4 regions of the Mesorhizobium sp. NZP2077 genome follow, and region 3 is predicted to be linked to each of the others. Evidence: riboswitches for the same ligand, from Rfam matches in the RefSeq annotation. Region 3 holds a riboswitch; each other region holds the start of a gene.
What was found. A riboswitch is a leader RNA that binds a small molecule or an ion and turns the genes downstream of it on or off. The one in region 3 is predicted to bind cobalamin.

Region 1 (4,038 bases), 3.1 Mb from region 3:
TGTGCTATTCCTTCGACTTCCTGGCGCCGGAAAAGATCAGCGCCGAAAAGGTCCGCTCGGTGCTGGAAGCCTTCGGAAAGGTCGCCAGCGACGGCTGGTCGTGCTGGGCTTTTTCCAACCATGACGTGATGCGCCCGGCCTCGCGCTGGGCCGCCAGCGAAGCTGACCCGATCGCCTATCTCAAGGTCATCTCGGCATTGCTTATGTCGCTGCGCGGCTCTGTCTGCCTCTACCAGGGCGAAGAGCTCGGGCTCGGCGAAGCTGAATTACGCTTCGAGGATTTGCAGGATCCGTATGGCATCCGTTTCTGGCCGGAATTCAAGGGCCGCGATGGCTGCCGCACGCCCATGGTGTGGGATGGTAGCGCCAAGAATGGCGGCTTCTCCCAGGCAAAGCCCTGGTTGCCGGTGCCGGCCAAGCATCTGGCGCAAGCGGTCAATGTCCAGCAAGGCGACCAGGCTTCGCTGCTCGAGCACTATCGGCGCTTCCTCACCTTCCGCCGCGCCCATCCGGCACTGGCCAAGGGCGACATCACCTTCATCGAAAGCGAGGGCGACACCGTCGCCTTCACGCGCCGGGCGGGCAATGAGCAGATCGTCTGTGTCTTCAACCTCGGCGCCAAGCCGGCCACGGTTGACCTTGGCAGCCGACCCCTGCAACCTTTGCCGGGACACGGGTTTTCCGGGCAGACGAGCCCCGGTTCGATCGAGCTTGGCGGCTACGGCGCCTGGTTCGGACGTATCGACTGAAATCTTTGAGGAAATCACTGGGAGGAAACCAATGGCCGATGTCAATCTGAGACAAGTGAAGAAGTCCTACGGCAATCTCAACATTCTCCATGGCATCGACCTCGATATCAAATCGGGCGAGTTCATCGTCTTCGTCGGTCCGTCGGGCTGCGGCAAGTCGACCTTGCTGCGCTCCATCGCCGGGCTCGAGGAAATCACGTCGGGCGAGTTGAAGATCGACGGCGAAGTGGTCAATGACGTGCCGCCGTCCAAGCGGGGCATCGCCATGGTGTTCCAGTCCTACGCGCTCTATCCGCACATGACCGTCTACGACAACATGGCGTTCTCGATGAAGATCGGCAAGGAGAACAAGGCCGAGATCGACCGGCGCGTGCGCCAGGCGGCGGAGATCCTGCAGCTGACCAAATATCTCGACCGGCTGCCCAAGGCGATGTCGGGCGGGCAGCGCCAGCGCGTCGCCATCGGCCGCGCCATCGTGCGCAATCCGAAAGTGTTCCTGTTCGACGAGCCACTGTCTAACCTTGATGCCGCGCTGCGCGTCGCCACGCGTATCGAGATCGCCAAGCTCAAGGAATCGATGCCCAACACGACCATGATCTACGTCACCCACGACCAGGTCGAGGCGATGACGCTGGCCGACCGCATCGTGGTGTTGAAGGACGGCCATATCGAGCAAGTCGGTACGCCGATGGATCTCTACAAGAAGCCGGGCAATCTGTTCGTCGCCCAATTCATCGGCTCACCGGCCATGAACATCCTGCCGGCGACCATCGACAAATCAGGCAACCCGACCGTCGTCAGCCATGTCGGGGGGCGCAAGGCTACGGTGCCGATTACGACACCTGCCTCGGCGAAGGGGGCGGCGGTAAGCTTCGGCGTGCGACCGGAGGATCTAATCATCGCCACAGGCGCGGATTATCTGTTCGAGGGAACAGTCGATTATGTCGAGCAGCTCGGCGAGGTTCAGCTGGTCTATGTCGACATCGGCCGCGCCGACCTGCCGCTGGTGACGAAGCTGCCGGGCAATGTCGAGGTCAAGCGCGGCTCGACGCTGCGGCTGAGCGCCAATGCCGAGGACCTGCATATCTTCGATGCGGACGGACATTCCTTCGCGCTTCAAAAGCCGGAAGCAAAAGCAGCCTGAGGCCGCCGGTCCTGCTGGCTGAAGGCGACACAAAAAAGCGGCGGGCCGGGCCCGCCGCTCTCTTTTTCGGAACATCAGCTTCGGCTGTTAACGGCCGAAGAGGTTCCGGCCGCTGCCCTGAGGGGCGGACTTCTGCACGTCGCCCGACGAATTGAGCAGCTTGTAGACCGGCGAGCCGCTTTCACGGATCGAAGCCGTGCCGCGAATTGCCAACCGGAGTCGCGGTAGGCTGGTTGGCGCCATTGACGCCATAGTTGTCGCCGCCTGCGAAGGCTCTACGTTCCGGATCGATTTTGATCGCCGGTACAGCCGTCACCGAAACGATTCTCGTGACCGTTGACCTTGATCCGAGCGTTGCGCATGCGTGTCGCGCCACATGGATGCGATGTCGCTTTCATGCCGATGTCGCAAGCGCTGTCGTGATTAGATGATGTCATCTCAGGTGCCGCTTCGTGACGATGGAGCGGAGAATTGGGAAGCCGGTCAGAATCCGGCGCTGCCCCCGCAACGGTGGTGGAGTTCAAGTCGCAACGGGAGACCACTGGGCGAAAGCCTGGGAAGGTGTCGCGATCGTCCGCAAGGACACTCCAGAGCCCGGAAACCAGCCCGAGATTTCTAGACTCGACTGATCGCGGTGGGCGGTCAAGAGGCGGATCGCGCATGCCGGCTTTCGCCGGCCTGCGTACGGTCCTTCCTCAATCACCACCATAATCAGTCATTGGAGCGACGTGCGTCCACTTGGACGCACAAGTGCGCTCCAAGGCTTTGAATTTGCGCATCGTGCTTTCCGAGATCGATTTCGGGCCGATGCGGCGAACGAAGAGGACAGGACATGGATACGCGCGACGACATGCTGAAGCTCTTGAACAGCCGCAGGGACGGATTCTCGCTCGAGCAGCCGTTCTACACGGATCCCGATTTCTTCAAACTGGACATGGAGCTGATCTGGTATCGCGACTGGCTGTTCATCGGCCATGATTGCGAACTGCCCAAGCCCGGCAGCTTCATCACCGTACAGATCGGCGATTATCCGGTCGTGCTGGTGCGCGATCAGCAGGGCAAGATCAACGCCTTCCACAATTCCTGCCGCCATCGCGGCAGCCGCGTCTGCAACACCGACAAGGGCATGGCCGCCAAGCTGGTCTGTCCTTACCACCAGTGGACCTATGAGCTGGACGGACGCCTGCTGTTTGCCCGCCAGATGGCCGACGGTTTCGACAAGAGCCAGTTCGGCCTGAAGCCGGTCGCCTGCGAAAGCGTGGCCGGCTACATCTTCATATGCCTGGCCAAGGAGCCCGCCGACTTCGCACCGATGCGGGCGATGATCGAGCCCTACCTCAAGCCGCACCGGCTCAGCGAAGCAAAGATCGCCTTCGAGAGCACGATCGTCGAGAAAGGCAACTGGAAGCTCGTCTGGGAAAACAACCGCGAGTGCTACCATTGCGCCGGCAATCACCCGGAGTTGTGCAAGACCTTCCCGGAAGCCCCGACGGTGACCGGCGTGCAAGGCGCCGACAGCGATCCGGAGATGCTGGCGCACTGGGCGAAGTGCGAGGCGGCCGGCCTGCCGAGCAAGTTCCGCATCGACCCGGCCGGACAATACCGCGCCACCCGCGCGCCGCTGCTGCGCGAGGCGGTCAGCTACACAATGACCGGCAAGCGGGCGGTGAAGAAGAACCTGTCCGACACAGTCTCGGCCGACCGCATCGGCACCTTGATGCACTATCACTACCCGACGACTTGGAACCATATCCTGATCGACCATGCCGTCACCTTCCGCGTGCTGCCGATCAGTGCGACCGAAACCGCGGTGACGACCAAATGGCTGGTCCACAAGGATGCGGTCGATGGCGTCGATTACGATCTTGCCGAACTCACCCATGTCTGGACCGAGACCAACGACCAGGATCGCCGCATCGTCGAGGAAAACGCCTTCGGCATCCTGTCGCCGGCCTATGAACCAGGCCCCTATTCGGAGCTGCATGAGGGTGGCGTGATCCAGTTCGTCGACTGGTACGCCCGCTTCATCGGTCCGCGCCTCGCCGACGATGGCAAGCCGGCGCTGCGCAGTGTCGCCTGAGAGGTTGAGGGATGAACGCGATGACTGATCTTGGCCTCTATCGCCATCTCGACCAGATGGCGCCC
Region 2 (4,038 bases), 2.0 Mb from region 3:
CAAGCTGATCGCCGCGGCCCGCCAGGCCTTTGGCACGACAGGCTATGCCGAAGCGTCGATGGATGATTTCACCGCATCCGCCGGACTGACTCGCGGCGCGCTCTATCACCATTTTGGCGACAAGAAGGGGCTGCTGGAGGCGGTTATCGCAGAAATCGATGGCGAGATGGCGGCCCGGGTGAATGAGGTCGCGTCGAAAGCGCCGACTCGCTGGCAGCATTTCGTCGACGAATGCACGACCTATATCGAAATGGCGCTGGAGCCGGAAATCCAGCGCATCATGTTCCGCGACGGTCCGGCCGTTCTTGGAGATCCGGCACAATGGTCGAATGCCAATGCCTGCGTCGGTTCAATGACCGATCATCTGATCGCGCTGCAAGAGGAAGGGGTGGTCGTCCCCAGCGTCGACCCCGAGACTGCCGCACGGTTGATCAATGGCGCCAGCAGCCAGGCGGCGCAGCGGATCGCCAATTCGAACGACCCCGAAGCGACGTCGAAGAAGGTGGTGGCGGCGTTCAAGCAATTGCTGGAGGGGCTGCTCAGGAAACCAGGTTCATAACAGAACTAAAATCCCCGTTCGGCGCCTCGCTGGCCACCCCCGATTGACAATCTTTGGGGTGAGCGCATCCTCCGCAGCCATCTCTGAGGGGAGATTCGGGCCATGTGGGATTTCGAGATCGGCCGGTCGGTGTCCATCATGATCAGGACCTGGCCTTTCATTGTCTTTCGCATGATCATCTATTTCGGCATCACGCTGGCCTACATCGTGGCAACCGGCACCGGCGCCTCCGTCGGCTATGGCGTCGGCCATATCTCCACCGATCCCGACGGGCCTATGTCTTTTGCCCTGTGGGGTGGCGTGGTCGGTTTCGGCATCGTTTCGATCGCCGTCTACTGGATCCGCGAATACATCCTCTACGTTGTCAAGGCCGGCCATATCGCCGTCATGGTCCATCTGATCGATGGCCGGGATGTTCCTGATGGCCAGAACCAGATCGCCTATGCAAAGCAGGTCGTCACCGAGCGTTTTGCCGAGGCCAACATCCTTTTTGTCGTCGACCAGCTGGTCAAGGGCGCCATCCGTGCCATCACCGGCCTGCTCGGCGGCATCGCCGCCTTCCTGCCGATCCCGGGCCTGAGTGGTCTGGTCTCGTTCCTCAACACGGTGATCCGCCTGTCGCTGACCTATGTCGACGAGATCATTCTCGGCTACAACATCCGCATCAATTCGTCCTCGCCCTTCGAGACGGCGCGGCAAGCCGTTGTGCTCTACGCCCAGAACGGCAAGATCATGGTCAAGAACGCCGTCTGGCTGGCAGTCATCATGTGGGGCGTCTCTTTCGTCATCTTCCTGCTGATGCTGGCCCCTGCCGCCGCCATTTTGTTCATGATGCCCGGGCAGCTGGCTGGCTGGGCCTTCGTGCTCGCCATCGTCTTCGCCTGGGCCTTCAAGGCGGCCTTCATCGAACCCTTCGCCATCGCTTGCCTGATGCAGGTCTATTTCAAGACCATCGCCGGCCAGGTGCCCGATCCGGCCTGGGACGCCCGATTGGCCGAGGCGTCGTCGAAGTTCAGGGAGTTGAAGGACAAGGCGCTGGCCTCGTTCGGCGGCTCGCGCTGGGGTCCGGCTGGCGCGACGCGCTGATCGGCGGGCTGCGCCGGCGCAATGGCAGCGATGTTGAGGTCCGCCACGGCTGACTTGAGCTGCGCCTCGCCTTGCCCGCAAAACGTCTCGCTCATGATCAGTTCGGGCAGCGGCAGGCGTCGGCCCCAGCCATGCGTTTCGAGGTCCGGTTTCGGTGCGAACTCGGAAACATGGCCGACGCAGAGATAGGCGATCGGCGTCACGTGCTCGGGAATCGACAGCAGGCCTTTCAGCGCTTGCGGCTCGATGATGCTGACCCAGCCGACACCGACGCCTTCGGCACGCGCGGCCAGCCAGAAATTCTGCACCGCGCAGACCGTGCTGTAGAGATCCATCTCCGGATTGTGCCAGCGTCCCAGCGGCGAACCCTGCGAGCGCCGGCGGTCGCAGGTGATGCAGATGTTGAGCGCGCTTTCGCAGATGCCTTCGAGCTTGAGCTTGCGGTAGAGCGCCTGTTTGTCTTCTTCGATTTCAGGCAGTTCCTGTTCTCGCGCGGCCAGGAACAGGTCGCGCACCTCCGCCCGTCGCGCGGCATCGCGGATGACAATGAAATTCCACGGCTGCATGAAACCGACAGACGGCGCGTGATGGGCGGCAAGCAGCAGCCGCGCCAGCACCTCATCATCGAGTGCGGTGGGGAGGAAATGGCTGCGGACATCGCGCCGCGTGAACATGGCGCGGTAGACCGCGTCGCGCGCCATCTGGTCAAATCCGTCGCCCACAGGAGCGGTCATAGAATCCGGCATCGCTTGTCCCCTTGCGATTGCAGTCCATGTCCGCCGCCTGACCATGCGGATGACGATGCCTGCCAGGCCGGTCTTCTGGCTTGGGATCAACCCGCGTCCGGTGCCTTCCCGTCATCGACAGTGGCATTTACCGGCGCGGTCCCCCTCACAGCGTTGGGCACGCCACGGAGTTCAACCGTGTTCCCGATTCTCCCGCTTGCGGCGGGCACCAGGCAGTGGCCGCGACCTTACGCCGAAGCGCCGGCAGCGCCAATCCCCGCAGCGACGCCAATGGACGCAGGCATGATTTTCCCCAGCCATCAAGCGGCAACGCATGGCCATCGTGGCGCCGGGGCACTAGATAGGGAGCATGACAACCCGTCTTTACACCCACCCGATCTTTCTTGAGCACATCACACCGCCCGGTCACCCCGAGCGGCCGGACCGCTTGCGCGCCATTGAGCGCGTGCTCGACGACGAGGCCTTCGCCGCGCTTGACCGCGTCAAGGCGCCGGAGGGCGACGAGGCCACGATCCTCTACGCCCATCCCGCCGATTTCGTCGCCCGCATCCGCGCTGCCATTCCCGAAGAGGGCCTTGCCCGCGTCGATGCCGACACCACCGCCAGCCCGAAGAGCTGGCAAGCGGTGATCACCGCGATCGGTGCCGCCAACGCCGCCGTCGATGATGTTTTTTCAGGCCGTGCCGACAATGTCTTCGTTGCCGCGCGGCCGCCTGGACACCATGCCGAAAAAACGACGGCGATGGGCTTCTGCTTCTTCAACACGGCGGCGATTGCGGCGCGCTATGCGCAGAAGAAGCATGGCGTCGAGCGCGTCGCGGTTGTCGATTGGGACGTGCACCATGGCAACGGCACGCAGGATATTTTCTGGGACGATCCGTCGGTGCTCTATTGTTCGACGCACCAGATGCCGCTCTATCCCGGCACCGGCGCGAAGAGCGAGACTGGCGCCGGCAACATCGTCAACGCGCCCTTAGCGCCGCAGACCGGCAGCGATGTGTTTCGTGATGCCTTCCTGTCGCGCGTGCTGCCGGCGCTCGACAATTTCGCGCCCGATCTGATTATCATTTCGGCCGGCTTCGACGCGCATCACCGCGACCCGCTGGCCGAAATCAACCTGACCGAAGACGATTTCGACTGGGCGACGGGCCAGCTGATGCAGCGTGCGGCCCGCCACAGCGGCAACAGGCTCGTCAGCCTGCTCGAGGGCGGCTACGATCTGCAGGGACTGGCATTTTCGGTCGCCGCCCATGTCGGCCGACTGATGAAAGGATAAACGATGGCTGCTGAGACCAACGAAGACGTCAAGGCGATGAGCTTCGAGCAGGCACTCGACGCGCTGGAGAAGATCGTCGATGATCTGGAGCGTGGCGACGTGGCGCTCGACCAGTCGATCAAGATCTATGAGCGCGGCGAGGCGCTGAAGGCGCATTGCGACCGGCTGCTGAAGGCCGCCGAGGACAAGGTCGAGAAGATCAGGCTGTCGCGCGACGGCAAGCCGGTCGGAACCGAGCCGCTCGACGCTGACTGAGTCACGGTCGCGAATGACGGTCTTGCCTTACCGGTTTTTGGACACGATCATGGTTGAGGGTTAAGCTCGCCCGATTGAAACGGCTCCAGGACAAGAGGAGATACGGAAGCGATGTG
Region 3 (4,038 bases):
CGATCAGCTCCTGTTTGATTTCCTTCATTTTGTACTCCACTTTTGTCTCCTGACAGGGTTACCGCCAAAACCCTGCTAGCATGGGCTGGAATCACCCGTCTGTATGACGGCAAACGAGCCATAAGAGTCGCATCCGAATGAAGGAAAAGATCTCGCTTGCCATGGCCCGGCGCATCGCGCTCGCCGCTCAGGGATTTCTCGCTCCCCGCCCAAATGGTACGCCCGATCGCCGCCACTTCGCCCGTGTCCTCTCCCGCACCGGCCTGCTGCAGATCGATTCCGTCAGCGCGGTGGTGCGCGCGCATTATATGCCGCTCTATTCGCGCCTCGGCCCCTACCCTCTCGCCCTGCTCGACAATGCCGCCGTGACACGCAAGCGCACGGTGTTCGAATACTGGGCGCACGAGGCCTCCTTCCTGCCGGTCGAGACCTACCCGCTGATGCGCTGGCGCATGCAGCGCGCCGAGCAAGGCGACGAGATGTATCTGGGGCTGGCCAAATGGGGCCGCGAGCACGCCGCCTATATAGAAGAGATCTACCGCGAGGTCGTCGCGCGCGGCCCGATCGCTGCTTCGGCGCTCGAGGGCCAGAAGGGTTCGGGTGGTTGGTGGGGCTGGAGCCATGCCAAGCACGCCTTCGAATGGCTGTTCTGGGCCGGGCGCATCACCACGGCGCACCGCCGCGGCTTCGAGCGCTTCTACGACCTGCCGGAGCGCGTGCTGCCGCAAGCGATCCTCGACCTGCCGGTACCGGCCCCCGAGGACGCGCATCGCGAATTGCTGCGCATTTCGGCCCGCGCCCACGGCGTCGCGACATCAGGCGATTTGCGCGACTATTTCCGCCTGTCGCCGGCCGACATGAAGGGCCGGCTGGAGGAACTGGTCGAGACCGGCGAACTGGTGCCGGTGCGCGTCGAAGGCTGGGACAAGCCGGCTTACCTTCACAGGGACGCCCGTTTGCCCCGAAAAATCGAGGCCCGCGCCTTGCTGGCGCCGTTCGATCCGGTCGTCTTCGAACGATCGCGCTCGGAGCGGCTGTTCGATTTCCACTACCGCATCGAGATCTACACACCGGCCGAAAAGCGGCAATACGGCTATTACGTCCTGCCCTTCCTGCTCGGCGACAGGATCGTCGCACGCGTCGACCTCAAGGCCGACCGCCCGGCGAGCGTCCTGCGCGTGCACGCGGCCTACCCCGAGCCCGGCGCGCCGCCTGAAACCGCGGCGCAACTCTTCGAGGAATTGAAGCAGATGCAGGGCTGGCTCGGCCTTGAACGGATGGAAGTGACCCCCGCCGGCGATCTGGGCCCGGCGCTGGCCGACATGGCGGTGTCGTAGCCGCGCGTTGACACCGCCGCCTGCAAAAGCCTAAATCCGCTCCAGACGGTCCCTTGCCCGCAACGGCAAGGGCTAAGAGGGAATGCGGTGCGGGACAAAACCCCAAATCCGCGGCTGTCCCCGCAACTGTAAGCGAAGAGCCAAGGCCGAAAGCCACTGGGAGGTTCCCGGGAAGGCGGCACCCAAGGCGATGACTCGCGAGCCAGGAGACCTGCCGTCTGCGACAAGATAATCCGATCGCCCGGCGGGTTTCCGGGCAAGGAGCCCGGTTTTTGGACCACTACAGCAGTTTTTCGGCTGGCACAGCGGATATTCCGTCCGCCGATGGCGATGCTTTGGCCGGCGTCACCGTCATTGTCTGCGCCTCCTGCCGCGATGAAACCGGCTCGGATGCCCATCCGCGTGCCGGCGAACTTTTGGCCGAAGATACGCGCCAAGCCGCAGCGGCCGACACGATCCGCGTTCGCACGGTCGAATGCCTCGGCAATTGCAAGCGCCGTCTCAGTGCGGCCATCCTGCGCGATGGCTGCTGGAGCTATGTGTTTGGCGACCTGACCCTGACCAGTGGCGCCGACCTCGTCACTGGCGCAAAGCTCTTCGCCACTTCGACGGACGGCCTCATCCCATGGCGCGGCCGGCCTGATTCCCTCAAGCGCGGCCTCGTGGCGCGTATTCCACCTCTCGACATGCTGAAGGACCAACCATGAGCGCTTCCGTCTCCCGTGTACCCTGCACCGTCGTCACCGGCTTTCTCGGCGCCGGCAAGACGACGCTGGTTCGCCACCTCCTGGAAAACGCCGGCGGCAAGCGCATTGCCATTATCGTCAACGAGTTCGGCGACATCGGCATCGACGGGGAGATTTTGAAAGGCTGCGGCATCGACACCTGCCCCGAGGAAAACATCGTCGAACTGGCCAATGGCTGCATCTGCTGTACCGTCGCCGACGATTTCGTGCCGGCGCTCGACAAGATCCTGTCGCTGACGCCGAAGGTCGACCATATCCTGATCGAAACCTCGGGCCTGGCCCTGCCCAAGCCGCTGGTCCAGGCTTTTCAGTGGCCGACGGTGAAGAGCCGCGTGACCGTCGACGGCGTGATCGCCGTGGTCGACGGCCCGGCGCTGGCCGAAGGCCGCGTCGCCAACGACATCGACGCCTTGCAGGCGCAGAGGACTGCCGACGACTCACTCGACCATGACGACCCGGTCGAGGAGGTGTTCGAGGACCAGATCGCCTGTGCCGACCTGATCATCCTGTCGAAGAGCGACCTGATGGATGCCGCCGGTTCGGCCCGCGCCAACGCCATCATCAATGAACATTCCGCCCGCGCGGTAAAAATCGTGCCGACGTCGCATGGCAAGGTCGATTCCTCGGTGCTGCTCGGCCTCGGGCTCGCCGTCGAGGACGATATCGAAAACCGCAAGTCCCATCATGACGGCGCCTTCGACCACGAGCATGACGACTTCGACACCTTCATCGTCGACATTGCCTCGGTCGCCAATCCCGACGAGCTGGCAAAGCGTGTCGCCACCGCCGCCGAACAGGAAAACGTGCTGCGCGTGAAAGGCTTCGTCGAGGTCGGCGGCAAGCCGATGCGGCTTTTGCTGCAGGCCGTCGGCCCGCGCGTCAATCATTACTACGACCGCGCCTGGACGGCTGAGGACGACCGCCGCTCACGCCTCGTCGTCATCGGCCTCAAGGGGCTGAACCGCCCGGCAATCGAGCGTATACTCGCCGGCTGATTTCAGACACGGGCCGCGATGCACATCCTAACCACGACCTCCGCCTCGCTCGACGATCTCGCCGAGCCGGTCGATCTGCGGCAGACGCCGGCGGATATCGTGGCCCTGTCCTTCACCGACAGCGACCTCGCCGGCCTTGCAGCCGCGTGGAAGGCGGATGCCGGCCGCCTGCCCTCGATGCGGCTGGCGGCGCTACGCGACCTGCGCCACCCCATGTCCGTCGACCTTTGGGTCGACAGCGTCGCCCGCCACGCCAAAATCATCCTGGTGCGCATCCTCGGCGGCTACGACTGGTGGCGCTACGGCTGCGACCAGCTTGCCGCGACGGCCCGCGAACGCGGCATCAAACTGGCGCTGCTTCCGGGTGAAAGCCACGACGAGGATCTGCGCTTGATCGAAGCCTCGACACTGCCGCGTGAGGAATTGGATAGCCTGCTCGGCTATTTCCGTGAGGGCGGCCCGGCCAATATGAGCGCGCTGGTGCGCAGGCTGGGAAGGTTGGCGGGGGCGGAGGCAGCTGTCACCGAGCCGGTCAGCGTGCCGAAAGCGGGCTACTACGAGCCGAACCGCGGCGGCGTCCACCTCCCCCTAGTGGGGAGGGCCCGGCCGCAGGCCGGGGGTGGGGTCCTCTCCGAAACGCGCCGACTCAAAGAAACGTCGCGCCCGGTCGCACCACCCGGCCCTGCGGGCCACCCTCCCCTCGAGGTGGAGGGAAAGGTCGTGCCGATCCTGTTCTACCGCTCGATGCTGCTCGCCGCAGATGTCGCGCCCATCGACGCCCTTTTTGAAGCGCTGCGCCAACGCGGCATGCTCCCGGTCCCCATCTTCGTCTCCAGCCTGAAAGACCAGACATCCCTGGCCTTCGTGGAAACAGCCCTCGCCTCCCTGAACCCCGCTGCCATCATCACCGCGACCGCCTTCGCCTCCGGTGCCGAACCCGGTGTCGAAACCCTGTTCGAC
Region 4 (4,038 bases), 1.5 Mb from region 3:
CCGCTCCGGGCCTTGCCCCCTCACCCGCGCGACCAGCAGCAGGACAATGCAGGCGGCCAGTATGCCGCCGGTGAAGGCGGCGACTGGCAAGGTCCAGATGCCAAAGCTGTCACCAAAGACGGTGATGACGGAAACCGCACCTGCGGCAGCCCCTGACGACAGGCCGAACAGGAAGGGATCGGCAAGATCGTTGCGGGTCACCGTCTGCAGCAAGGCGCCTGTTATGCCGAGGCCGCCGCCGACACAGACCGCCAGGATCGTGCGCGGCAGCCGCAGGTCAACGACGATCTTGCCGACCGGGCCCGACACCTGGTGCCCGTTCAACCCGACAGCATGGCCAAGCGAGGCGATGACGTCCGTCAGAGGTATCAGCGTCGAACCATAGGCGATCGACAGCAGCACGAGGGCGACGACCGCCACCGTGCCCGCCGCCATCGCCAGCGCGAATGCCTTGTGCCCCGAGAGCGCACCGGACTTATGCCCAGGGGCAAGAAGCATCAGAACGCTTCCGGATGCATCGCTTTGGCGATCTTGGCGATCGCCTCGATGTTCGCCGGCCCAGGTGTCAGTTCGGCATAGCGCAGGGCAACGAAGCGTTCGTTCTTGACCGCGTCCGTTTCCTTCATTGCCGGATGCGCTTTCAAAAAATCGAGCAATTTCTTGTAGCCGCCGCCGTCCTGGTAATCGAGCAGGATGAGGAATTGCGGATTGCGCGACGCCACCGTTTCCCAGTCCGTGTTGCCCCAGCTGGTGTCCATGTCGGCCATGATGTTGTCGCCGCCAGCGGCGGTGATCATGGCGCTGGGAATAGCGAATTTTCCAGCGGTGAACGGCTTGTCCTCGCCGGAATCGTAGAGGAACACCCGCGTTCCCTTGGCGCTGCCAACCTTGGCGGTGATGTCAGCCAGTTGCGCCTTCCAGCCGGCAACAAGCTTCTCGGCTTCGGCCTCCTTGCCAAAAATCTTGCCCAGCTTTTCGACGTCGCCATACAGAAGGTCCATCGAGGCGGCCGGCCTGGTCTTGTCGAGATGGACGCAGCTTTCGGTCAGCACCAGCGTCTTGATCCCGTGCGGAGCGAGCGTGTCGGGCGTCACGTCGCCGCCCGGCTTCATGCCATAGTACCAGCCGGCGAAGAAGAAATCGGGCTCGACCGCGACGAGGTTTTCGAGCGTCGGGTATTTTGGCGCCAGTTCCGGGATGGAACCCTGCTCGGCCTTGAATTCGGGACCGACCTTGTACCATCCGGTGATGCCGGTAAGGCCGACGATCGACGGCTGCAGCTTCAGCGCGAAGGCCATCTCGGCCATGTTGAGATCGTGGATGACGGCGCGGTTGGGTGGCGCGTCGAAGGTCAGCGGCTTGCCGCAGCTGTCGACGGTGACGGGGAAGGCGAAGGCTGTCGACGCCAGCAGCGAGAAGACGAGCGACAGTGCGAGACGTTTCACGGATTTTGCTCCTTGGTTGAACAGTGTCGGATGAAGGGTTTGATCAGGACGGCGGCGCGGCGCGGTTCGGAACATCGAACACCGTCAGTTCGCGGTCCTCGGTGGGGTGGCGCAGGCGAAACACGTCGACACCGAAAATCTCGCGGATCAGCTGTTGCGTCAGCGCTTCGCGCGGTGCAGCCAGCGCATGCAGCCGCGCTTCATTCATTACCGCGACTCTGGTGGCGAAGGGCGCCACCAACGCCAGATCGTGCAGCACGGCGATCACCGTCATGCCGAAGCCGGCCACGAGTTCGAGAAGTTCTGCGCGGGCGCGCGGATCGAGATGGTTGGTCGGCTCGTCGAGGAACAGCACTTTCGGTTGCTGTGCGATGGCGCGCGCCAGCTGGGCGCGTTGGCGTTCCCCGCCCGACAGCGAGCCGATGCTGCGGCCAAGCAGCGGCAACAAGCTGGTCCGACGCAGCGCGTTCACGACAATGTCGTGTTCCTCGCTCCTGCGCCTCAGGCCGGCATGCGGGACGCGGCCAAGCTCGACATAGTCGATCACCGCCAGCCGCGGATCCGGCTGGTCGGTCTGGCCGACGACGGCGATGTGCAATGCCCGTTCGGCGGTCGAGATCCTGTCCAGGCGGCGCCCGCCAAGCTTCACCTCGCCCGAACTTGGCCTCAGCATGCCCGACAGCATGCGCAGCAGCGTCGTCTTGCCGGCGCCGTTGGGGCCAATGATGGCGAGGCGATCACCAGCGGCAACCGACAGGCTGACCGCATGGACCAGATTCCGCCCATTTGCCGTCGCGCTCAAATTGCGGGCGTCCAGAAGTGGCGTTGTCATCGGCTGTCTCCCGCAGGCTTGCCTGGTACCGGAATGCGGGCCAGCGTCTTGCCAGCCAGTCGCGGCGGACGTTGTCCGGAATTGCACCAGCCGTCGGCGAGCGAGGCGTAAAGCCTGGCAAATCGCACGAGATCGCCGGCATCGGCCTCGGCGTCTATGGAGCCGAAGAGGTAGGCTGCCTTGCCTGGCGCCTGGAAAGCCACCGTCAGCGGCCGCGCGCAGCCCGCCATGCATTCGACGCCTTCGACCGTGAAACCATTTGCCACCGCGGGCTCATGGTGGGCTGAGAGCCGGGAGCGTAAGTCGGCGCAGAGGCTTTGGCCCGACCTGACCCCGGTCGGGACGTCACGGCAGAGAGTGCACACGATGATGCGATGATCGATGGAGCCGTCCAACTTTCCGTCACTTTCCAAAACTGGCGACGGAAGGATGTTGGCGAGCCGGCCGACAAGACCGACGTCCACGTTTCCTCCCGGCACACCCCGTCCGGTCAACTCAGTGATGGCAGGTCTCCTGGCTCGCGGGTCTCGGCGCAATCCTGCCTTCCCAGCCTTGCCGGCCAGTGGCATGTCGGATCTTGCTCACCGCTTACAGTTGCGGGGGCAGCCACGGCCTCGACCTCGGAGGGTCTCACCGTGTTCCCTTTTCACCCCTTGCCTTTCGGCGCGGGGACCATCACCGGAGCATCGTAGATTTGCCCCTGGCGCATCGCAACAATTCTTTTCGACTGGTCCTGTCACCATCGCGGCACCAACAGACTGCAACCTCATCAGATAGGGGCGTGCGATATCTCCGTCTGTAATGTAATAACAAAACTGTTAAAGAGATATCCTCTGCCGCTGTCAATCCCTTGCCACCGCGAGCTGCCGGTGACGTTTGCAAACGCAGACGGGGCGAGGTTCGCGTGAACCCCGCCCCGGATCGAATAGTCTACAGACAGACCTTACTTTCCCGCCAGTTGCTTGGCGTTCTCGGGCGTGATCGCTGTCGTGTCGACGGTGACCGTCGTATCCACCGAAGTCGCGCAATCGAGCAGGATCTTCTTCGACATCTCGATCGCTTCCTTCGCACCCGTCGGATAGGTGAAGGTCGCCGCCCAGTCGCCCTTGGCCACGGCCTCGATCCCGCCGGCAGGGCCTGGCAGGCCGTCGGTGCCGATGATCTTGACCTGCTTGCCAGCGCCCTTGGCGGCAAGCAGCGCGCCAGCCGCCATCATGTCGTTCGAGGCGTAGAGCACCTTGATGTCGGGATGCGCCTGCAACATGGCCGAGAAGGCGGTCTGGGCTTTATCCGGCACCCAGTCCGCCGCCTGCTCGGCGACGACCTGGATCTTGGCATTCTCCTTGACGCCGTCCTTGAAGCCGTTCAACCGTTCGACAGCCGGCGTCGAGCTCGGGAGACCTTCCAGCACCGCCGCTTCACCACCTTCCGGCAGCAAGGTCTTGGCGGTGTACTTGCCCGCTTCGAGCGCGATCTTGTAATTGTCGCCGCCGATGAAGGCGGTGTAGTCCTTGCCGGGATCGCCGACCGTCTTGCGGTCGAGCTCGATGACCGGGATGCCGGCATCCATGGCGCGCTTGACCGCCGGTGTCAGCGGTGCCGCCTCGAAGGGCGAGATCAGCAGCAGATCGACTTTCTGGGTGATGAAGTTGTCCACCTGCGAGGTCTGCGTGTTGACGTTGCCGGCGCCGTCGGCGATCTGCAACGTGAAGCCCGGCACTTCCTTGGCGGCCGCCGTCAGCTCGTCATTGACATGTTGGC

Region 1: linked by a shared signal. The riboswitch ahead of HGP13_RS01865 (aromatic ring-hydroxylating dioxygenase subunit alpha) and the one ahead of HGP13_RS17475 (DUF1636 family protein) in region 3 are both predicted to bind cobalamin.
Region 2: linked by a shared signal. The riboswitch ahead of bluB (5,6-dimethylbenzimidazole synthase) and the one ahead of HGP13_RS17475 (DUF1636 family protein) in region 3 are both predicted to bind cobalamin.
Region 4: linked by a shared signal. The riboswitch ahead of HGP13_RS25145 (DUF1636 family protein) and the one ahead of HGP13_RS17475 (DUF1636 family protein) in region 3 are both predicted to bind cobalamin.

Annotation. Positions count from the first base shown of each region.
Region 1 covers NZ_CP051293.1:412,645-416,682, forward strand. Annotated here, with positions in the region: gene HGP13_RS01850 (alpha-glucosidase family protein) at 1-749, shown strand, start outside; gene ugpC (sn-glycerol-3-phosphate ABC transporter ATP-binding protein UgpC) at 781-1,893, shown strand; partial or broken gene HGP13_RS01860 (DUF680 domain-containing protein) at 1,981-2,218, opposite strand; cobalamin riboswitch at 2,317-2,518, shown strand; gene HGP13_RS01865 (aromatic ring-hydroxylating dioxygenase subunit alpha) at 2,726-3,973, shown strand; gene HGP13_RS01870 (hybrid-cluster NAD(P)-dependent oxidoreductase) at 3,994-4,038, shown strand, end outside.
Region 2 covers NZ_CP051293.1:5,523,297-5,527,334, reverse strand. Annotated here, with positions in the region: gene HGP13_RS27695 (TetR/AcrR family transcriptional regulator) at 1-559, shown strand, start outside; gene HGP13_RS27690 (hypothetical protein) at 662-1,645, shown strand; partial or broken gene bluB (5,6-dimethylbenzimidazole synthase) at 1,762-2,346, opposite strand; cobalamin riboswitch at 2,439-2,619, opposite strand; gene HGP13_RS27680 (histone deacetylase family protein) at 2,741-3,667, shown strand; gene HGP13_RS27675 (exodeoxyribonuclease VII small subunit) at 3,671-3,922, shown strand; gene HGP13_RS27670 (DUF2277 domain-containing protein) at 4,034-4,038, shown strand, end outside.
Region 3 covers NZ_CP051293.1:3,534,073-3,538,110, reverse strand. Annotated here, with positions in the region: gene HGP13_RS17480 (winged helix-turn-helix domain-containing protein) at 138-1,337, shown strand; cobalamin riboswitch at 1,367-1,571, shown strand; gene HGP13_RS17475 (DUF1636 family protein) at 1,610-2,044, shown strand; gene cobW (cobalamin biosynthesis protein CobW) at 2,041-3,078, shown strand; gene cobN (cobaltochelatase subunit CobN) at 3,097-4,038, shown strand, end outside.
Region 4 covers NZ_CP051293.1:5,015,158-5,019,195, forward strand. Annotated here, with positions in the region: gene HGP13_RS25130 (iron ABC transporter permease) at 1-498, opposite strand, end outside; gene HGP13_RS25135 (ABC transporter substrate-binding protein) at 498-1,445, opposite strand; gene HGP13_RS25140 (ABC transporter ATP-binding protein) at 1,489-2,277, opposite strand; gene HGP13_RS25145 (DUF1636 family protein) at 2,274-2,756, opposite strand; cobalamin riboswitch at 2,763-2,969, opposite strand; gene HGP13_RS25150 (substrate-binding domain-containing protein) at 3,221-4,038, opposite strand, start outside.